4 regions of the Streptomyces sp. NPDC003284 genome follow, and region 2 is predicted to be linked to each of the others. Evidence: riboswitches for the same ligand, from Rfam matches in the RefSeq annotation. Region 2 holds a riboswitch; each other region holds the start of a gene.
What was found. Region 2 has a riboswitch for cobalamin ahead of ACWDYF_RS17095 (CbtB domain-containing protein). Riboswitches for the same ligand answer to the same signal wherever they lie in the genome.

Region 1 (5,190 bases), on a different contig from region 2:
GTCGGGCTCGGGCTCGCGGTGGTCTCCTCGGCGGGTGCCGTCGGGGTCCGCGCGGGCGGCGGGGCCGCCTTCGGCGGTGCGGCGGGCGGCTGTTCGGGCGCGGGTCCGGTGTCGACGCCGGGCGGCAGCGCGGGCGCCTTGGCGGTGGAGGCGGGTTTGCCGCTGTCGCCCTGGGGCCGGGTGTTGTGGGCGCGCAGCTGGTCGGGGCGGATCTTCGGGCGGCCCTCGGTGCCGCCGATGTCGGTGCCGCCGAAGATCCACAGGTCGACGCTGCCGGGTTTGGGCCGGTAGAGCATGGCGCCGAGCTGGCTGTACTCCCAGTCGTCGCGGCCCGGGTCGGCGTGCCAGTAGGACCAGTACGCGGAGGCGGGCGGGGTCAGGACGCAGTCGTCGTCCTTCGCGGTGGGGTACTGCCTGCCGCCCTGGTAACCGCTGTAGCCGATGCGGCAGATGAACGCCGGTCCGTCGTGCCCGGTGCCGGTGGTGCGCCAGCCACCCTGGTTGAGCAGTTGGTAGCCGGTGGTCGGGGTGGTGCCGCAGGCCCGGTAGACGGGCCCGCCCCAGTGGCTGAAGTCGACGGCGAGCACCACGCCCGAGGTGGTGGTGCACCGGCCCATCGGCTGCGGGTCGGCGGCGGCCGGGGAGGATGTCGCGCCGAGCGCGGCGGCGGCCAGGGCGAGCGCCGCCGCGGTCCGGGCGAGGGCGGCGAGGCGGGGCCGTGTCATCGCTCGCTCCCGGTGTGCGCGTCCGCGCGGCGGCGGGCGGCGACCGCGGTGCGCCAGCCCGCGAGGACCAGCAGGGCGGCGACCGCGGCGAGGGCCGTGGCCTGCACACCGGTGGAGGCCAGCGCGCCGCCACCGCCGCCGCCCGCAGCGGAGGCGCCGCCGGTGTCTCCGGTGCCTCCCGTTTCTCCGGCGGTGATGATGTCGGGGGTGCCGCCGCCCTGGTCCGATGTCGGGCCGGGCTGCGGCGAGGTGCCGGTCAGGTCGGCCTTCAGGGTGCCGAAGGAGATGCCGGTCGCGCCGCCCACGGCCTGGGCGGAGGCCCGTACGTCGGAGCCGCGCTGGCCCTCCTTGGCGACGTTGAAGCCGCCGTCCGCGTTCTGCTGCGCGGCGAGGAAGGCGAGGGCCCGGGTGATCTGCGGGGCGTAGGTGTCCTTGTCCAGGGACAGCCCCTGGACGGCGAGCCCGGTGGAGTTGACGGAGTCACCGGAGGCGCCGGGGAAGCCGCCGTCGGGGAGCTGCCGGGAGGCGAGCCAGGCGAGCGCCTTGCGCACGGCCTGCTTCGCCGTGTCGCCGCCGGCCAGGTCGAGGGTCATCGCGGCCATGGCGGTGGAGTCGACCTCGGAGTCGCCGGTGGAGGGGATGAGGCTCGGCCAGGCGCCGCTCGGGTGCTGGAGGCTCTCCAGGTAGGCGATCGGCTGCTGGGCCGCCGTCTTCTCGCCCGCGCGCAGTTGCGCGAGGACGCCCAGGGACTGGGAGAAGACGGAGGGCGCGTAGGTGTAGGCGCCCTTGGCCGGGCAGGAGCGGTCGGGGGCCTTGCTCGGGGCGGTGCAGACGGCCTTGGCCAGGGTGGCGATGAGGTCGTGCCCGGTGAAGTTCCGCGGGTCGCGGCCGACGGCCTCGGCGAGCACCGCGGCCTTGCCGACGGAGCCGCCCAGCACGTGTGCGGTGCCGATACCGGTCCAGGTGTCGATGGTGCTGCCCGTGGCGTCCTTGCCGCGGGAGTCGAGGAAGTCGACGATGCCGCGCAGCCTGGCGTTGTCCAGGCCGGTGGCGGCCAGCGCGTAGGCGCCGTCGATGGTGAGGCCGAACGACGCGGTGCCCGAGCCGGGTGCGTCGGTGTAGTACCGGCCCTGCTGGAGCTGGGCCGGGGCGGTGAGGTAGGCGACGCCCTTCTTCAGGTCGGGTCCGGTGCCGCCGCCCGGGGCGGGGCCGCCGGGGCTGCTGGTGGGCCCGGTCGGGGAGCCGCTGGGCGTGCCGCCGGGCTCGGTCGGCGGGCCGCTGGTGGGCGGCACGGACGGCTTCGTGGTGACGGTGACGAGGCTGGTGCCCGCCCCGGCGAGGACGGCGGGCGACGTGGGGTGGACGACGGGGTCGGTGTCGGTCTCCTCGAAGCCGAAGCCGCCGCCGTCGAGCTGGTGCCGGGAGAGCCAGCCGACGGCCGCGTCCGCCCGCCGGGTGTCGCCGAGGGCGCGCAGGGCCTGGGCGGCGTACGCGGTGGCGGTGACGCTGCCGGTGGTGGAGCCGGTGTAGCCGGGGAAGGCGCCGTCCGCCGACTGGGACTCGGTGAGATACGTACGGGCGGCGTCCACCGTGTCGTCGTGGCCGCCCGCCCGGTGCAGGACCAGGGCGACCAGGCCGGTGGTGGCGGGGTCGCCGTCGCAGTACTCGCCGGGGCGGATGAGGATGCTGGTGATGCCGCCGTCCTTGCACTGGAGCCGGGCGAGGCGGTCGACGGACGCGGCCGGGGGTGTCTGCCCGGCGCGCAGCAGGGCGAGGACGGACAGGGCCTGGCCCTCGGTCTGGAAGGCGGTGCGGAAGTCACCGGCGGCGGTGCAGCCGGGGGCCGGTCCGGACTCGGGGCCCGCCGTGCACACGTGTGAGGCGAGGGCGTCGATCAGGTCGTGGCCGCCGAAGGCGTGCGGGTCGCGTTCGGTGGTCTCGGCGAGGAGGGCGAGGCGGGCGGCCGCGGTGGCGTCGGGGGCCTGGCCGGCGCCGTTCGGGTAGGCGTAGTCGGCGACATGGGCGGCGAGGAAGCCGGTGACCTTGTCGAGGGTGGCGTTCCTGCCGTTCGCGGCGGCGAGCGCGTAGGCGGTGTCGGCGGTCAGTTCGTAGTTCGCGGTGGTCGCGCCGTCGTCGACGATGCGTTCGTCGTCGGTGAGGCGGCCGGCGAGCCAGGCCGCCGCGGCGGCGGTGTCGAGTTCGCCGGGTGCGCCGGTGGGGGTGCCGCTGCCGCCGGGGTCGGGTGTGTGGCCGCCCGGGACGCGTACGTCGTCGGGGCTGAAGGCGGGCTTGCCCTTGGTACCGCCGATGTCGGTGCCGCCGAACACCCAGGCGTCGACGTCGCCGTCCTTGACGGTGCGTGTCATCGCGCCGCGCGAGCTGTAGGTCCAGTCCTTGTCGCCGGGCGCGGCCACCCAGTACGACCAGTAGGCCGTGGCGGGCGGGGTCAGTACGCAGTCCTCGGCGGCCGGGGTCGGGTACTCCGTACCGGAGTGGAAGGCGCCGTAGCCGATGCGGCAGAGGAAGCCGGGGCCGTCGTGCTGGGTGCCGGTGGTGGTGAACCCGGCCTGGTGCAGCAGGTTGTAGCCGGTGGTGGGGGCGGGGTCGCAGCCGCGCTCGACCTTGCCGCCGAACGGTCCGAAGTCGACGGCCACCACGGCGCCATGGGTGGCGGTGCAGCCGTCGGCGCCGTCCGCGGCGGCGGGCGCGGTCGTGAGGAACGCCACACAGGTGGCGAGGACGACGAGCAGAGCCGAGCCGAGCGACACCGCCCGCCGTGTGCTCGCGGTCGTCGGCCCGCTTCTTCGCTTCCCCGTGTCCACCCCGGTCCCCTCGCGCCTGTCCGGCGCGGACGCGGACGTGGCAGAGGGGCCCTCACCGGCCGGGGTGGTCCCCGGACGGCCGGAAGGCCGGTCGCACCACGCCGTAGTCCACGACGGCGTCTGTTGCTGTTGAGCACGCTCCAGGCATTCCGGCTCGCCCGGCGGACCGGGCCCACGGTTGCGGGTCAGCGCCGGACTTCGACCGGCTTCCCCTGGAACTCGTTGCGTATCACCGAGATTTGAGCACGCGTCACGAGGGCCGTCAAGGAGCTCCGGACGGGCTCGACCGCCCTCCGAGGCGGGCACTGGCGGCCGGTTGGCCGGTCGGGTACCGTCCCGGACTGCCGAGTGGGGGAACCCGGTGGGAGTCCGGGGCTGACGCGCAGCGGTGTGGGGCGGCGGGAGGCCGCCCCGAGCCCGAATGCCCAGGCGGTGCACCATCTCTGGAAGCCGGTCCACGCGTCCGGACGGCGGCCACGCCCGCTGCTCCGCAGGCCCGCCCGGGCCCGGCAACGGGCCGGGTCGGCGTCCTTCATCCAAGGAGCAGGCCATGTCCCGTCCGCTGTCCCTCAGCCGCGTCGCGCTCACCGCGGCGGCCGCCGTCGGCGCCCTCACGCTCACCGCGCTGCCCGCCGCGGCCACCTCCACCCCGGCGCAGATCGCCACGTCCAAGGCGAACGGCGTCACCTACCTCAAGTCGCTCCAGGCGGCGGACGGTTCGTACGCGGGGCCGGGGCTGTCCAACGAGTGGGCGTTCAGCGCGCTCGCCGCGGCCGGTACCGCGGCCGTGGACGTCACTCCGGACGGCGATCCCGCCAAGAACGCCAGATCGGTCTACCGCACCCTGCTCTCCACCGCGAGCTGGCCGTCCGCCACCCCGGTCGTCACGGACTACGAGCGGGCCACCCTGAACGCCTACGCCGCCGGTGTCGACCCCGCCCGGGTCTCCGCCTCCCGCAATCTGATCGCCGACATCTACGGCTACTGGCAGACGTCCCAGCCCGGTTACTTCGGCCCGCCCGCCAACTTCAACGGCACCGTCTTCGCGGCGCTCGCCCTGGGCGGCGCCCGCACCCAGTCGGGTCAGGTGCGTGTCCCGCAGGCGCTGCGCGACGCGCTGGTCACCCGGATCCGGGCCAACCAGCACGACGACGGCGGCTGGAACTACAGCAAGGCCGAGGGCGATCCCGGGCAGCTCGCCACCGCCGGTGACATCGACATGACCGGGGCGGCGATGGCCGCGCTGTGTGTGTCGGGGGTGCCGAACACCGACACGGACATCGTGCAGGCCAAGGCGTTCCTGAAGAGCAAACTGGTCGCCAACAGCGGCGCTTTCAACGCCATGTTCGGGATCAACACCGACTCCAACGGCTGGGCGGTGTCCGGTCTCAACGCGTGCGGCATCAACCCGCAGACCGGGGACTTCCTCACCTCCCTGGGCAGGACTCCGGTCGACTTCCTGCTCGCGCAGCAGTTCAACCCGGGCGGCGGCTTCAAGTACCAGCCCGCCGACACGGTCCCCTCGGCCTACGCGTCGGCCGACGCGCTGCGCGCGGTGGCCGGCGGCGGCTTCACCGCGGCCCCGCCCGCACCGGTGACCGCGGGCGCCCCGCAGTGGGTGGCCCAGGGCTCACTGGTCTCCG
Region 2 (5,190 bases):
GGTCGCTGCCCGCCGCCGCGCGCGTCCTCGTGTCCCCCGGCGCGCGCTGCCGCGAGACGGCCGACGCGCTGGGCCTGGACGGCGTACGTGCCCCGGCGCCCGCCGGTCTGGACGTGGGCCGCTGGCGGGGGCTCGCGCTGGACGAGGTGGGCGCCGCCGAGCCGCAGGCCCTGGCCCGCTGGCTCGGCGACCCCGCGAGCGCCCCGCACGGCGGTGAGTCCGTGGCGGACCTGTGCGGCCGGGTGGCGGAGTGGCTCGTGGAGGTGGCCGGGGCCGAGGGGCGCAGCGTCGCCGTGGTCGAGCCGGAGGTGGTGCGGGCGGCGGTCGTCGCGGCGCTGGGCCTGGACGCGGCCGTCTTCTGGCGGCTGGACGTGGCCCCGCTGACGGTGACCGAGGTCAGCGGCCGGGCGGGGCGCTGGAACCTGCGGCTGGGGCGGCCGCTGACCGCTCCCGCCGCGCCGTAGCACGCGCGTCGGCGCGGTCCCGGCGGTTCAGGACACCGTGTCCCGGTGGGCGCGCAGCAGGGACTCGACGTCGCCGCACAGACAGCGCCCGGGGACGTCCTCCGAAGGGGTCTTCGGGACGGTCCCGTCCTCGGGGCGGTCCGCCGGGTCCGGGCGGGTGTGCCCGGGGCAGTCGGTCCGATGCGCGGTGATCAGCGCCTCCAGGTCGTCCAGCAGCCGTTCGGCCTGCTTGGCCCGCTGGGCGAGCACCCGCACCCGGGCGCTCTGGCCGCCGATCTGCCGTCGGCTGGCGATCAGTTGGTCGTACTCCTCCACGGTCAGGGCGACCGCCGCACGGCCGCCGAGTGTGATGTGACGCGGCCGGGGGGCTCTGGCCACTCGGTTCCTCCGCTTCTGGCTGGGGTCCGCACACGGTCGGCGGACGCTGTGCCGTGCCGGGCGCCGTACTGGGCCGGGGCCGCGTGCCGTGCGGGCCGGTGTCCCGGAGAACGGCAGAGGGCCCCCGGTGGTTCCGAAGGGCCCTCTGGTGTCCGGAAAAGCGTCAGCGCGCGGCCGGAACCGCCCGCCCGGCGCCGGACCCGGCCGGAGCGGGGGCCAGCAGCCGCTGGGCCAGCTCGCCGAAGAGCAGGCCGAAGCCGCCCCACAGCACGGACTGGATGGCCAGGGCGGAGAGCCGGAAGCGCCACAGCAGAGCGGCCGGGAAGTCCTGCGGCACCTCGTTGATGACCGGCAGGAAGGCATAGGCCAGGCCGATCACCACGGCGAAGGCGGCGACGGCGGCCACGGTCGCCCACCAGGTGCCCAGAGCGGGCGCCAGGCGCTTGCCGAGCAGCGTCGCGGCGACCGCGAGGAGCACGCTGAGGACCATCATCAGGAAGTACAGCGCGGTCCGCTTGCCGATGGTGTCGGGGTCGCCGACCGACGGCGGGTTGGCCGGGTACTTCAGGAACGGCACGACGTACACGGCGAGCAGGGCGCAGCCCGACAGCAGCAGCGCGGTCGCCCGCGGGCTGAAGCGGCCCACCCGGCCCAGCGCGAAGCAGAAGGCGAGCGCGGCGATGCCGCCGAAGGCGACCCCGTAGACGAGGACACCGGTGGCCAGGCCCGCCGTGGACTGGAGCGAGCGGGAGACGACCTCCATCTCGTGCTCGTGGGAGTGGGCGTCCTCGAAGGCGATGGCCTTGTCGACACCGGGCTCACCGAGGAGATAGGCGACGACGAGGGCGAGCACGCCCGCCGCCAGGCCCGCGAGCATGCCGCGGACCAGGAGGTTTCGCACAGTTGCGGAGTTCATGAGTGTGCGGCGTCCCTCGCGTCAGTGGCAGGGGAAGCCGAGCAGGTGGCGGGCGTCGTGCACCCACTCGTGGACGTCCGTGCCGCTGAACACGGAGGTGGCGCCCTGCTCGGCGCCGACGAAGTAGAGCAGGATCAGCATCAGGATGCCGAAGAAGACCGCCCAGGGAGCTATCGCCTTCAGCGGCAGCTTGGCGGGCAGGACAGGTGCGTCGGCGGTCGGCTGGGCGACATGCTGCGCCATGGCAGGGGCCTCCTCTGGGAGTTCGCGTCCCATCTCGGTGGTGCACTGGACGACGGCCACGGGTCTGACTCGCGAGCGGCTCCGGGGAGCCGTCGCACACAGTGGCGCGACCGTGCCGGTTTCCCACCGGCTTCCGTCTCGCCGTCGTCGATATCGAACAGACGGTACCGCGTGCCGCCGTCCCGGCCAAGACCGCGTCCGGGAGGTGATCCCCGAACGTGATCTCCCCTCCCAGCAGGGCGGACCGGGCGCGGCGGCACGCGGTCCGCCGCTCAGCGGTGGCGGAACCCGGGCGCTCTGCGGTCGACGAAGGCGCCCATGCCCTCCTTCTGGTCCTCGGTCGCGAACACCGCGTGGAAGAGCCGCCGTTCGAAGCGGACGCCCTCGGCGAGCGTCGTCTCGAAGGCCCGTCCGACGGCCTCCTTCGCCATCATCGCCACCGGCAGCGACATGCCCGCGACGGTCTCGGCCACGGCCAGCGCCTCGCCGAGCAGATCGTCGGCGGGCACCACCCGGGAGACCAGTCCGGCCCGCTCGGCCTCCGCCGCGTCCATGGTGCGCCCGGTCAGGCACAGCTCCATGGCCTTGGCCTTGCCGACCGCGCGGGTCAGCCGCTGGGAGCCGCCGATGCCGGGGATCACCCCGAGCTTGATCTCGGGCTGCCCGAAGACGGCGGTGTCGGCGGCGAGCAGGATGTCGCAGAGCATGGCCAGCTCGCAGCCGCCGCCCAGGGCGTAGCCCGCGACGGCGGCCACCGTCGGGGTGCGCAGCTGCCCGAGCCGGTCCCAGGCCGCGAACCAGTCGCCGAGGTACATGTCCAGGTACCCCTGGGGCTGCATCTCCTTGATGTCGGCGCCCGCCGCGAACGCCTTCGCCGAGCCGGTGATGACGACGCAGCCGCACTCCGGGTCCCGGTCCAGCGCCTCGGTCGCGGCCACCACCTCGCGCATGACCGTCAGATTCAGGGCGTTGAGGGCCTCGGGCCGGTTGAGGGTGAGCAGGGCGGTGCGCCCCTTGCGTTCGACGAGGATCGTCTCGTACGCGGGAAGCCCGGCACCGTTCCGCGTGCTCATCGCTTCTCCCCCTCCCCTTCTTGTTCTTGCCGGGTGCCACGGTCCCGGATGGTGCGGACGATGCCGGAGAAGTCCTCGGTGGCGCCGACGTGTTCGGCGTACTCCTCGTACAACCGGGCCGCCGCGAGGCCCAGTCCGGTGTCCACCCCGCTGTCGCGGGCGGCCCGCGCGGCGAGTCCGAGGTCCTTGGCCATGAGGGAGGCGGCGAAGCCCGGCCGGTAGTCGCGGTTGGCGGGGCTGCCCGGGACCGGGCCGGGGACCGGGCAGTTGACGCTGAGCGCCCAGCACTGCCCGGACGCCGTGGACGCCACGTCGTAGAGGGCCTGGTGGGACAGGCCCAGGCGCTCGCCGAGCACGAACGCCTCGCTGACGGCGATCATGGAGACGCCGAGGATCATGTTGTTGCAGATCTTGGCCGCCTGCCCGGCTCCCGCGCCGCCGCAGTGGACGGCCTTCTTGCCCATGGCCTCCAGCAGCGGCCGGGCCTCGGCGAACTCCGCCTCGCCGCCGCCCGCCATGAAGGTGAGCGTGCCGGCCTCGGCGCCGACCACCCCGCCGGAGACGGGGGCGTCCAGCGACCGCATCCCGGCGGCGGCGGCCCGCTCGTGGGCCGTACGGGCGTCGGTGACGTCGATGGTGGAGCAGTCGACGAAGAGGGTGCCGGGCCGGGCCGCCGCCAGGACGGTGCCGTACAGGCCGAGGACGTGCCGTCCGGCGGGCAGCATGGAGACGACGACGTCGGCGTCCGCGACCGCCGAGGCGGCGTCGGCGGCGGGCTCGACACCCGCGCGGACGGCGCTCTCCAGGGCCTCGGGCACCAGGTCGTGGCCCCGTACGCGATGCCCGGCCCTGACCAGGTTGGCGGCCATGGGCGCGCCCATGTGCCCGAGTCCGATGAACGCGACGGTCAGGCTCACCAGGCCACCTCCACGGTGCTGTCGGATCCGGCGAGCCCCAGTTCGCGGTCGCCGAGCGGGGCGAAGAAGCGGTCCACGTCGGCCGCGCTGACCTCGGCGAGGGTGCCGGGCGACCAGCGGGGCCTGCGGTCCTTGTCGATGACCTGGGCGCGGACGCCCTCGACCAGGTCGGGGGCGGCGAGCGCGGCGCAGGAGACGCGGTACTCCTGGTCGAGGACCGCCTCCAGCGGGCCCAGGTGCCGGGCGCGGCGCAGCGCGGCGAGGGTGACCTTCAGCGCGGTGGGCGACTTGGTGAGCAGGGTCTCGGCCGCCTCCTTCGCGGCGGGCTCGCCGCGGCCGAGGAGGCGGTCCACGATCTCCTCCACGGTGTCGGCCGCGTAGCAGGCGTCGATCCACTCCCGCTGCCCGGCGAGTGCGCCCGGCGGCGGCGACTGCACATGCCGGGCGAGCGCGTCGTGCACGGACAGCACGGCGAGGTCGGCGGTGAAGGCGCCGAGCGCGGCGGCGGGCACATGGTGGTCGGCGAGCCCGCACAGCAGGGCGTCCCCGGCGCCGGTCTGCGCGCCGGTCAGCGCCAGATGGGTGCCCAGTTCGCCCGGGGCGAGGCCGAGCAGATAGGTGCCGCCGACATCGGGGACGAAGCCGATGCCGGTCTCGGGCATGGCGACGCGCGCGCGTTCGGTGACGACGCGGACGCTGCCGTGGGCGGAGACGCCGACGCCGCCGCCCATCACGATGCCGTCCATGACGGCGACGTACGGCTTGGGGTAGCGGGCGATCCGGGCATTGAGGCGGTACTCGTCGCGCCAGAACGCGGCCGCCGCGGTGCCGTCGCCGGTCTTGGCGTCGTCGTGGATGGCCCGGATGTCGCCGCCCGCGCACAGGCCGCGCTCGCCCGCGCCGCTGATGACGACGGTGGCCACCGCCGGGTCGTGCTCCCAGGCGGTCAGGGCCGCGTCGATGCGGCGGACCATCTCGTGGGTGAGGGCGTTGAGGGCCCGGGGCCGGTTGAGGACGATGTGGGCGGCCCGGCCGTCGGTGCGCAGGAGGACGGGGTCCTCGGTGCCGGTCACCGGAACGCCTCCGTCAGGCCGCGGGCCACGATGACGCGCATGATCTCGTTGGTTCCTTCCAGGATCTGGTGGACGCGCAGGTCACGGACGATCTTCTCGATGCCGTACTCGCTGAGGTAGCCGTAG
Region 3 (5,190 bases), on a different contig from region 2:
AGTCGTCCTGGGTGGGCAGCGCGATCCCCGCGTCGGCGAACAGCTCCCGCACCCGCGCGGTGGCCGGCTCCCACGCCCGCTCGGTGTACCGGTCGAAGTACGAGCCGTCGGCGTACGCGGACTTCTCGAACCCGTCGAAGGCGGTGCCGCGTTCGATCGCGATCCGGTTCGAGGCGCGCAGCGCGTGATAGGCGATCGTGTAGAAGTACAGGTCGGTGAAGTCGACGCCCTCCGCGCTGCCGTAGTGGACGCGCTGCGAGGCGAGGTAGCCGTGCAGGTTCATCTGGCCCAGGCCGATGGAGTGCGAGAGGTCGTTGCCGTGTGCCACGGACGGCACCGCGTCGATGTGCGACTGGTCGGAGACGGACGTCAGACCGCGCACCGCCGTCTCCACGCTCGCGCCGAGGTCGGGGGAGGCCATGGCGGCGGCGATGTTCAGCGAGCCCAGGTTGCAGGAGATGTCCCGGCCGACGGTCTCGTAGCCGAGCGAGGCGTCGTACGTGCTCGGCGTGTTGACCTGGAGGATCTCCGAGCACAGGTTGGACATGTTGATCCAGCCCGGGATCGGGTTGGCCCGGTTCACGGTGTCCTCGAACAGCAGATACGGGTAGCCCGACTCGAACTGGAGCTCCGCGATCGTCTTGAAGAACTCGCGGGCGCTGAGCGTGGTGCTGCGGATGCGCGGGTTGGCGACCAGGTCGTCGTAGTGCTCGCTGACGGAGAGATCGGCCAGCGGCCTGCCGTACTCGCGTTCCACGTCGTAGGGCGAGAACAGGTGCATGTCCTCGTTGCGCTTGGCCAGTTCGAAGGTGATGTCGGGGACGACCACGCCCAGCGACAGCGTCTTGATGCGGATCTTCTCGTCCGCGTTCTCCCGCTTGGTGTCCAGGAACCGCATGATGTCCGGGTGGTGGGCGTGCAGGTAGACCGCGCCCGCGCCCTGGCGCGCGCCGAGCTGGTTGGCGTAGGAGAAGGAGTCCTCCAGCAGCTTCATCACCGGGACCACCCCGGAGGACTGGTTCTCGATCTTCTTGATCGGGGCGCCCTGTTCGCGCAGGTTGGTCAGCAGCAGCGCCACCCCGCCGCCGCGCTTGGACAGTTGGAGCGCCGAGTTGACGCCCCGGCCGATGGACTCCAGGTTGTCCTCGACGCGCAGCAGGAAACAGGAGACCAGCTCGCCGCGCTGCGCCTTGCCCGCGTTGAGGAAGGTCGGGGTGGCCGGCTGGAAGCGGCCGGTCATCATCTCGTCCACCAGCCGGGACGCCAGCGCCTCGTCCCCGGCGCCGAGGAAGAGCGCGGTCGCGGCCACCCGGTCCTCGTAGCGCTCCAGGTAGCGGGAGCCGTCGAAGGTCTTGAGCGTGTACGACGTGTAGTACTTGAACGCGCCGAGGAAGGTGCGGAAGCGGTGCTCGTGGGCGTACGCCCGCCGGTACAGGCCCTTGACGAACTCCCAGTCGTAGCGCCGGATCGGGGCTTCCTCGTAGTAGTCGTTCTCGATCAGGTGGTCGATCTTCTCCTTGAGGGTGGGGAAGACCACCGTGTTCGGGTTGACGTGCTGGAGGAAGTACTGGCGTACGGCCTCGCGGTCCTTGTCGAACTGGATGCGGCCGTCGCAGTCGTACATGTTCAGCAGGGCGTTGAGCGCGTGGTAGTCCTTGCGCGTACCGACCGATTCGCGCGGGGCGGTGATCACGCCGCCGCCGATGAGTGTCGTGTCCAAAACGTCCTCAGTCCTTCCCTCACGGCACGGACGTCGCGCTCCGTGCCCAGCAGTTCGAATCGGTACAGCTCGGGAACCCCGCACTTCGCCGCGATCACCCGTCCGGCCAGGCAGTAGTCCGCGCCGAAGTTGGTGTTGCCGGACGCGATGACCCCGCGCAGCAGCGCGCGGTTGGCCTCGACGTTCAGAAAGCGGATCACCTGCCTGGGGACCGCCCCGGCGCGTTCGCCGCCGCCGTAGGTCGGCGTGATCAGCACATACGGCCCGGCCACCCGCGGCAGGCCGGCGCGGTGCGGATGCAGGGGGATGCGCGTGGCGGGCAGACCCAGCTTCTCCACGAAGCGCTTGGTGTTCTCCGAGACGCTGGAGAAATACACGAGGCCGCTCATCGACCGCCGCTCCTCTCGCTCGTTCCCGTCCCTGTCCGAGGACCGGGGGAGGAGGAGCGTCGCGGCGCGTACGGCGGGGCCGGGCGGCGGCGGAAGAAGGGCACGCCGGACCCGGGTCCGTGCTGCTGCCACGCGGCCCTCCCTCGGGGCCTCGGAGCACGCACGCCGCTCGTCGGCGTACGCACCGGTGGCAGGTCTTCGGACTCGCGGGCGTGTCTCGTGTCGTACGAGACGTCTACTGGCCGTCGCTTCCCAGGCCCGGTCCACCGGGTCCAGTGCGTATGACGGCGGTCGTTCCCGCTCACCGCTGCGGGGCAGTCCCGGATTCCCACCGGGTTCCCTCTTGCCTCGCCGGGCACCGGAGTGCCTGGCGAACCACCAGCACGGCCAACACTACATCTAGAACACTGCCGTGGTGCACAGCCCCAGATGTTGTGTCTTCGGGAAAACTTAGGTATACCTAAGCCCTGTCGCGGTGGCGGCGGCGCACGGCGCGCGGACCCGGAAACGGCACGGGCGGGAAGCGCCGTACCCGCGCTGCCCGCCCGTCTCCCGGGGCACCGCCGCGGCCCTCACCGCACCGGTGCCGTCGCGCACCCCTCGGCACGCGCCGCGCCCGGACCCCTCAGTCCGGCCGCAGGCTCATCCCCGCTCGCACCCCCCGGCTCCCGTGCGGCGCACCAGGTGGCGCGCGTACGCGTCGGGGGTGAAGAACAGCGGCAGCTCGGCGGCGAGCGCGGTGCGCTCGAACAGCGCGCGCACCTCCTCCAGCGGCGCCCACGGGTAGGCGGCGCCCAGCGCGGCCAGCTCGTCGTCGAGCACCCGCTCCACCGTCTCCCGGTCGACCACCCGGTGCCGCAGCCACTGCCAGATCCGCGTCCGGGCCACCTCGGCGTCGGCCGTGTCCACCAGCACCCCGTCCACGACGACGGTGCCCCGCCCGCCGAGCCAGGCCGCGAAGCAGCGCAGCGCGACGGCGACGCTCGTGCGCACCCCCTCCGGGACCGGCGGGGCGCCGGTCCGGCGCACCGACAGCAGATCGGCGGCGCTCACCTCGACGTCCGCGCGGGTGCGGTCGAGCTGGTGCGGCCGCTCGCCGAGGACCCCGTCGAACGCCTCCCGGCAGACCGGGACCAGCTCGGCACAGGCCACCTGGGACCCGTCGAAGCCGTCCTCCGCCTCCCGCTCCTTGTCCAGCCGGACCGCCGCGACAGCCGCCTCGCGCGCCGCCGCGTCCGCGCCCGGCACCTGGGCGGCCCGGCCGCCGACGGCATGCGCGCCGCGCCGGTGGCAGGTGCGCACCAGCAGCTCGGTGTACGCCCGCAGGAACGGCGCCGTCATCGTCACCCCCGCGCGGTCCGGCAGCAGGAAGTCGGTGCGGTGGCCGAAGGTGCGCACAAGACTGAACAGGTAGTCCCGGCGGCCCGCGGTCAGGCCCGCGCCGTGCTCGCGCAGCTCGTGGAGGATCTCCTCCATCTCGAAGGCGGCGGTGACCGTCTCGATCAGCACGGTGGCCCGGACGGTGCCCCGGGGGATGCCCAGCAGCTCCTGGGCGAGCAGGAACACGTCGTTCCACAGCCGTGCCTCGTACCGGTTCTCCAGCTTGGGCAGCGAGAAGTACGTGCCGCTCCCGGACTCGGTCAGCCCCCGGGCGCAGTGGAAGAAGTACAGGCCGAAGTCGGCCAGGGCGGCGGGCACCGGTGCGCCGTCGTGCTCCAGGTGCGCCTCGTCGAGGTGCCAGCCGCGCGGGCGGACCATGACGGCGGGGAGCCGTCCGCCGTCCGCCCGGTGCTCCCCGCCGCCGGGTGCGGGCAGGCCGATCCGGCCCTCGACGGTGTCCAGCAGGGTCAGTTGCCCGCCCACGACGTTGTCCCACAGCGGTGCGGTGGCGTCCTCGAAGTCGGCCGTCCACACCTGGGCGCCGGAGGTCAGCGCGGCGACCGCAGTCCGGCGGTCGGGCGGCCCGGTGATCTCCACCCGTCGGTCGGCCAGACCGGGCGCGGGCGGCGCGACCCGCCAGAACGGGTCGGCGCGCACCGCGGCGGTCACCATGGGGAAGTTGGGCGGAGAGCCCGCCGCCAGCCGCATCGCCTGGCGGCGCCGCTCCTTCAGCAGGCCGCGTCGGCGCTCCGCGAACGCGGCGGCCAGCCGGCCGACGAAGTCCAGGGCCTCGGGGGTCAGGATCTCCTCGTGCCGGGGGCCGGGAGCGGCGAGGACACGGACGGGCCGGGGCGGTGCGAGGGTGGTCATCGGGTTCTCCTTCGGACGCGACAGGACCCACGTGCGGCCCCGGGCGGGGGCCGCGCCGTACAGCCGTACAAGCCGTACCGCCGTACAAGCCGTGCACCGCCTAGTGGAACTGCTCCTCCTCCGTGGAGCCGGCCAGGGCGGTGGTGGAGGAGGCGGGGTTGACGGCCGTGGAGACCAGGTCGAAGTAGCCGGTGCCGACCTCGCGTTGGTGCCTGACCGCCGTGAACCCGTCGGCCTGCGCGGCGAACTCGCGCTCCTGGAGGTCGACATACGCGGTCATGCCGTGCTCGGCGTAGCCGCGGGCCAGATCGAACATGCCGTGGTTGAGCGAGTGGAATCCGGCCAGCGTGATGAACTGGAACCGGTAGCCCATCGCGCCCAGTTCACGCTGGAACTTGGCGATCCGGTCGTCGTCCAGGGCCGCCTTCCAGTTGAAGGACGGCGAGCAGTTGTACGCCAGCAGCTGGTCCGGGTACCGGGCGTGGATCGCCTCGGCGAACGTGCGCGCCTGCTCCAGGTCGGGCGTGCCGGTCTCCATCCACAGCAGGTCGGCGTAGGGGGCGTAGGCCAGCCCGCGGGCGATCACCGGGTCCATGCCGCCGCGGACCCGGTAGAAGCCCTCGGCGGTGCGCTCGCCGGTGGTGAACTCCGCGTCCTGTTCGTCGACATCGCTGGTCAGCAGGGTGGCGGCGAGCGCGTCGGTGCGGGCCACGATCACCGTGGGCACATCGGCGATGTCGGCGGCCAGCCGGGCCGCGTTGAGGGTGCGGATGTGCTGCGAGGTGGGCACCAGGACCTTGCCGCCGAGGTGGCCGCACTTCTTCTCGGAGG
Region 4 (5,190 bases), on a different contig from region 2:
GCAGTACACCGGAAGCGCGTTGGCGCCGTGCGCCTCGATCGCCTCGCACAGGGTGTCCACGAAGGCGGTGTTGCCGCTCAGCTCGTGCGCGCGGTAGAAGAGCACACCGACCGTGGGGCGGCCCGGCACGTGAGGACGCTCCCCGCGCACCCCGAACTCCGGCATCCGGCGCGGCTCCTCGAAGCCCTCGCCGGTCAGCAGCACCGTGTCGGACAGGAACCGGGCCAGCTCGGCGAGGTTGGCCGGGCCGCCCTCCACCAGGTAGCGCAGCGCCTCGGCGACCACACCGGCGGGCACCGACGACTCGGCCATCAGCTCCGCGTCCGGCACGCTCTCGCCGCCCAGCAGCACGGTCGGCACACCGGACGCCTTCAGCGCGGCGAGCCCGTCCTCCCAGGCCCGCTTGCCGCCCAGCAGCCGCACCACGGCGAGGTCCGCGCCGTCCAGCAGCGCGGGCAGCTCACCGGTCACGTCCACCCGGGTCGGGTTGCCGATCCGGTAGGACGCCCCGCAGGCGCGGGCCGCCAGCAGATCGGTGTCGGCGGTGGACAACAACAACACTGTGCTCATGCGGGCGCTCCCGGTGGAATGAAAGGCAGTCCTTGCGGCGCGCCGGACTCGATGAGCCGCCACAGCGCGTCCGTGTCCGCGTGCTGTTCGATCAGGTCGCCGAGCCGGTCGAGCTGCTCCTCGCGCAGCGCGGCGAACGACGTGGTGGGCGAGGGCACGAAACGGCGGCCCGCGGCGGCGGCGACCACCCGCAGGAAGGCCCGGCGGAAGCCGTCCGACTCCAGCGAGCCGTGCCAGTGCGTGCCCCAGACCGAGCCGGCCCGGCAGCCGTCCAGGAACGGTTCGCCGCCGGTGACGTCGGCGACGCCGTGATGGATCTCGTAGCCCTCGACCCGCTCGCCCAGGGCCGTGCCCTCGGGCCGGGCGAGGGTCTTGTCCGGGGCGAACCGGACGCGTACGGGCAGCAGTCCGAGCCCGTCGACCCGGCCGCGACGGCTCTCGACGTCGTCCTCGATGTGCTCGCCGAGGAGCTGGAAGCCGCCGCAGACACCGAGGACGGGCCGCCCCTCGGCGGCCCGGCGCCGCAGGGCGTCCGCGAGGCCCCGCTCGCGCAGCCAGTCCAGCGCCCGCACGGTGCCGCGGGTGCCCGGGACCACGACGAGATCGGCGTCGGCCAGTTCCTCGGGCCGGTCCACGAACCGCACGACGACGCCCGGTTCGGCGGCCAGCGCGTCCACGTCGGTGAAGTTGGACATCAGCGGGACGGCGCAGACGGCGACCCGCAGCACGTCCTCGCCGACCGGCGGCGCCACGGCGGACTCCCGTACGGCACCGCGCAGCGACACCCGCAGTCCGTCCTCCTCGTCGATGCCGAGCCCGTGCCGGAAGGGCAGCACCCCGTAGGTGTGCCGCCCGGTGAGCCCGTGCAGCATGCCGATGCCGGGTTCGAGCAGCGAGACGTCGCCGCGGAACTTGTTGACGAGGAAACCGGCGACCAGTTCCTGGTCCTCGGGGGAGAGCAGGGCCACGGTGCCGAAGAAGGAGGCGAAGACGCCGCCGCGGTCGATGTCGCCGACGACGACCACCGGCAGCCGCGCGCCGCGCGCGATGCCCATGTTGACGATGTCGGTGCGGCGCAGATTGATCTCGGCCGGACTGCCCGCGCCCTCGCAGATCACCGCGTCGTAGGAGCCGCGCAGTTCGGCCAGGCAGTCCAGCACCGTGCCCAGCAGCCGCTGCTGGCGCCCGCCGTGGTAGCCGCGCGCGCTCATCTCGCCCACCGGCCTGCCCAGCAGCACCACTTGGCTGCTCTGCTCGCCGCCCGGCTTGAGCAGCACCGGGTTCATCAGCGCGGTCGGCTCGATCCGGCACGCCTGCGCCTGCATGGCCTGCGCCCGGCCGATCTCGGCGCCCTCGCGGGTGACGAACGAGTTGAGGGACATGTTCTGCGCCTTGAACGGCGCGACCTTGACGCCCTGGCGCGCCAGCCACCGGCAGATCCCGGCGGTGACGACGCTCTTCCCGGCGTCGGAGGTGGTCCCGGCGACGAGCAGCCCGCCGCCCCGGCCACCGCTCATGACGTACGTCCCTTCGTCCGACGGCCGCGACGGCCGCACAGGAGCCTCACGGCGGCGCATGTGCCGAGCGCGAGCCAGCTCACGCGCCGTGAGAGCCGTACGGCCCGGTCGATGTCACCGGCCTGCACCGCGCGCCCCGCCGCGCCGTTCAGTACCGGCCGGTGCTCCACGCGCCCGGCGTACGACAGCGTGCCGCCGAGGCGGACGCCGAGCGCGCCCGCGAACGAGGCTTCCACCGGCCCGGCGTTGGGGCTCGGGTGCCGTCCGGCGTCCGCGCGCCAGGCGCGCACGGCGCCGCGCGGATCGCCGCCCGCCGCGGTGGCCAGGACGGCGGTCAGCCGGGCGCCCGGCCAGCCCGCCAGGTCGTCCAGGCGGGCGGAGGCCCAGCCGAAGCGCCGGTGGCGGGGCGACTTGTGGCCGACCATGGCGTCCAGGGTGTTGACGGCACGGAAGCCGAGCAGGCCGGGCACGCCCGCGACGGCGCCCCAGACGAGGGCGCCGACCACGGCGTCGGAGGTGTTCTCGGCGACCGACTCGACGACCGCGCGGGCGATCTGGGCGGCGTCCAGCGCCTGCGGGTCGCGCCCGCACAGATGCGGCAGCCGCGCCCGCGCGGCCTCGATGTCGCCGGACTCCAGGGCCTGTCCGACGGCGCGGGCCTCGCGGGCCAGCGAGGTGCCGCCGACCACGGCCCAGGTGGCGGCGCCGGTCAGCAGGACGGAGGCGGTGTACGGGAAGCGGGGGGCGCGGGCGGCGCGGGCGGCGGCGGCCCCCAGCGCGACGGCGCCGCCGGCGCACACGGCGGTGTGCAGCGCGCCCCAGCCACGGTGGTCGTGCCACAGCACACGTTCGACGGCGCCCGCGGCCCGCCCGAACACGGCGACCGGATGCCCGCGGCGCGGGTCGCCGAGGAGCAGGTCACCGAGGAGGCCGGCGGCGGCGCCGTACGCGAAGACGCGATCGGCACCCATCGGGTCAGCCGGCCGCGGGGTCGGTCAGGGAATCGCTGATGAACCTCGGTCGGCAGCCGCGCATGGCGATGGTCCTCACTCAGGGTGTCCGCGCCCTGGTTCGACGTGACCGGCGGCGAGAGTTCCTGGCTTCCGGGGATGTTCCTCCCCGGTGACAGTGGCGGGACCGCGCCGGATTCGCACCGGCTTCCTCTTCTGCCGCCGTACATGGCCCCGGAAGTCCACCACGGCCCCGGAACAGCCGTCAACTTGCCGTTGACCTGCGGCGGGGTGGTGTGCCGAGGCTCATATCCCCGATCCGGGCCCGCGGACTTGAAACGGCTCCTTCTGGCCTCTTTCCCGGCGGCGAAGCTGGGAAGACTCCTGTCATGAACATCCATGGGGGCTGGAGGAGGCGGGCGTTGGCAGGCAGGGAGCCGACAGGGCGCGCCTGGGTCAGGAGCAGCTACTCGGCGAGCGGCGGAGAGTGCGTGGAGGCAGCTTGGGAGCAGGGCCGTGTGCTCGTGGGCGACTCGAAGCGGCCGGTGGACGGCGCGAGCGGGCCCGTGCTCGCCTTTCGCCGTACGGCGTGGTGTGGTTTTCTGGCGGGGCTGGTGAACCCGGAAGCGGGCGGCTCGTGATCGCCCCGGGGGGGGCGGGAGGTGCACCTATGCGGGACCGAGCTGACGGAACGGCGTCGGCGGTGGGAAACCGCGACGGAACCATGGAGAACCGGACGTCCGCGGCGCTCCCGCTGATCCTCTTCTCCTCGGCCACGGGGATCCTCGCGGTGGGGGCCGGCGCGTTGGCGGCGCTGCTGGTACCGGACGGCGCGGCGCGCGGCGTTGTCTGGCTGCTGGTCACCGCGCTGGTGGCCGCCGGCGGCGGACTGTGGTGGGGGCTCACCCCGCTCACGGAGCGGCTGAGGGTCCTGAACCGGGCCCTTGAGACGGTTCAGCCCCGGGGCGAGCCCCCTCGCTGACCCCGCCGGGCACGGCGGCACCGGAGCGCCGACGCAGCGCTCTGCCCACGGTGGCGCCGAGCGCTGTGAGGACCGCCGCGCCGACCGCCCCGGTGACAGTGGTAGTCAGCGGGGTGGCCGCCGCGAACGGAACGGCGGGAGTGACCCGGGTGGCCACGGCGATGCTCAGCAGGAGGACGCTCGCGCACGCCGTGGCCACCAGCATGCGGGCGGACAGCAGCCGGATCTCGTTGGAGACCCGGGCGTTCTCCAGCTCGATCAGCCGCTGAAGCCACTCGGGCTGCTTGATCGCCTCGACCTTGACGGTGTTGTCGTCGAGTGGAGCAGCGTTCTCCGGCTCGGCGCCCCCCGTACGCAGGCGCTGCCACCACGTTCGTATTCCGAAGACCGCCATGGTCCTCCCACCCCGTTCCCGCCCGGGTCGTCGTCCCGTCCCGGGGTCAGCTGTTGTCCAGGCTCCCTCTGACCGCGCCGAGCAGGTCGGTCATCCGGTCGCCCTCGTACGCGATGGCGCTGATCTCCTCGAAGCACTCCTGGTAGCGGGCCATCAGGGCCAGATCATCGCGGCTCGACAAGCCGCCTCCTGGTCCCTCCACGTAGAGCAGGTCGTCGTCGTCGCGGAAGCTGAGCAGGATGAACGGCGTCGCGACGCTGAAGTGCGCCCCGGCGGAGAACGGCAGCACCCGCAGATTGGTGCGCGGGTGCTCCGTGAGGGACAGCAGATGATCGATCTGCCGTCGCATCACGGCGGGTCCGCCGACCTGCCGCCGCACGGCCGCCTCGTCCAGGACGATGTCGATCCGGGGACCGTCGCTCCCGTCGAAGAACCGCTCCTGCCGGGAGAGCCGGAGGTCCACCTGCTGGCGCAGCAGCGACTCGGGGCCCAGCGCCGACAGCAGCGCCGTGGCGTAGTCCTCCGTCTGCACGAGCCCCGGCAGGATGGTCGGGTTGTACATGCGGATCGTGTCCGCCGACCCCTCGTACCCCAGGTACAAGGCGTACTGGGGCGACACCACGTCGCTGTACTGCGCCCACCATGACTGTCCTTTCGAGCCGCGTGCCGCGTCCTCCAGCTCCGCGACCAGACCGGCGTCCGTGACCTCGTACAGCTGGAGCAGGGCCCGCAGGTCCGTGACCCCGAGACTGACCGTCCCGGCCTCGATCCTGATCA

Region 1: it holds a riboswitch for cobalamin, as region 2 does, so the genes downstream of both, ACWDYF_RS11870 (prenyltransferase/squalene oxidase repeat-containing protein) here and ACWDYF_RS17095 (CbtB domain-containing protein) in region 2, are expected to answer to the same signal.
Region 3: it holds a riboswitch for cobalamin, as region 2 does, so the genes downstream of both, nrdI (class Ib ribonucleoside-diphosphate reductase assembly flavoprotein NrdI) here and ACWDYF_RS17095 (CbtB domain-containing protein) in region 2, are expected to answer to the same signal.
Region 4: it holds a riboswitch for cobalamin, as region 2 does, so the genes downstream of both, ACWDYF_RS33335 (cobalamin biosynthesis protein) here and ACWDYF_RS17095 (CbtB domain-containing protein) in region 2, are expected to answer to the same signal.

What each region holds. Positions count from the first base shown of each region.
Region 1 is NZ_JBSFSI010000004.1:429,366-434,555, forward strand. It holds gene ACWDYF_RS11865 (hypothetical protein) at 1-725, opposite strand, end outside; gene ACWDYF_RS11870 (prenyltransferase/squalene oxidase repeat-containing protein) at 722-3,493, opposite strand; cobalamin riboswitch at 3,673-3,805, opposite strand; gene ACWDYF_RS11875 (hypothetical protein) at 4,098-5,190, shown strand, end outside.
Region 2 is NZ_JBSFSI010000007.1:78,298-83,487, forward strand. It holds gene ACWDYF_RS17080 (histidine phosphatase family protein) at 1-464, shown strand, start outside; gene ACWDYF_RS17085 (hypothetical protein) at 492-842, opposite strand; gene ACWDYF_RS17090 (CbtA family protein) at 1,006-1,758, opposite strand; gene ACWDYF_RS17095 (CbtB domain-containing protein) at 1,780-2,001, opposite strand; cobalamin riboswitch at 2,039-2,162, opposite strand; gene ACWDYF_RS17100 (enoyl-CoA hydratase) at 2,274-3,074, opposite strand; gene mmsB (3-hydroxyisobutyrate dehydrogenase) at 3,071-3,991, opposite strand; gene ACWDYF_RS17110 (enoyl-CoA hydratase/isomerase family protein) at 3,988-5,064, opposite strand; gene ACWDYF_RS17115 (acyl-CoA dehydrogenase family protein) at 5,061-5,190, opposite strand, start outside.
Region 3 is NZ_JBSFSI010000001.1:513,191-518,380, forward strand. It holds gene nrdE (class 1b ribonucleoside-diphosphate reductase subunit alpha) at 1-1,720, opposite strand, end outside; gene nrdI (class Ib ribonucleoside-diphosphate reductase assembly flavoprotein NrdI) at 1,690-2,109, opposite strand; cobalamin riboswitch at 2,282-2,504, opposite strand; gene ACWDYF_RS02345 (malate synthase) at 2,752-4,359, opposite strand; gene aceA (isocitrate lyase) at 4,460-5,190, opposite strand, start outside.
Region 4 is NZ_JBSFSI010000025.1:50,690-55,879, reverse strand. It holds gene cobN (cobaltochelatase subunit CobN) at 1-570, opposite strand, end outside; gene ACWDYF_RS33340 (cobyric acid synthase) at 567-2,087, opposite strand; gene ACWDYF_RS33335 (cobalamin biosynthesis protein) at 2,084-3,058, opposite strand; cobalamin riboswitch at 3,159-3,299, opposite strand; gene ACWDYF_RS33330 (DUF397 domain-containing protein) at 3,427-3,678, shown strand; gene ACWDYF_RS33325 (hypothetical protein) at 3,949-4,413, opposite strand; gene ACWDYF_RS33320 (helix-turn-helix domain-containing protein) at 4,460-5,190, opposite strand, start outside.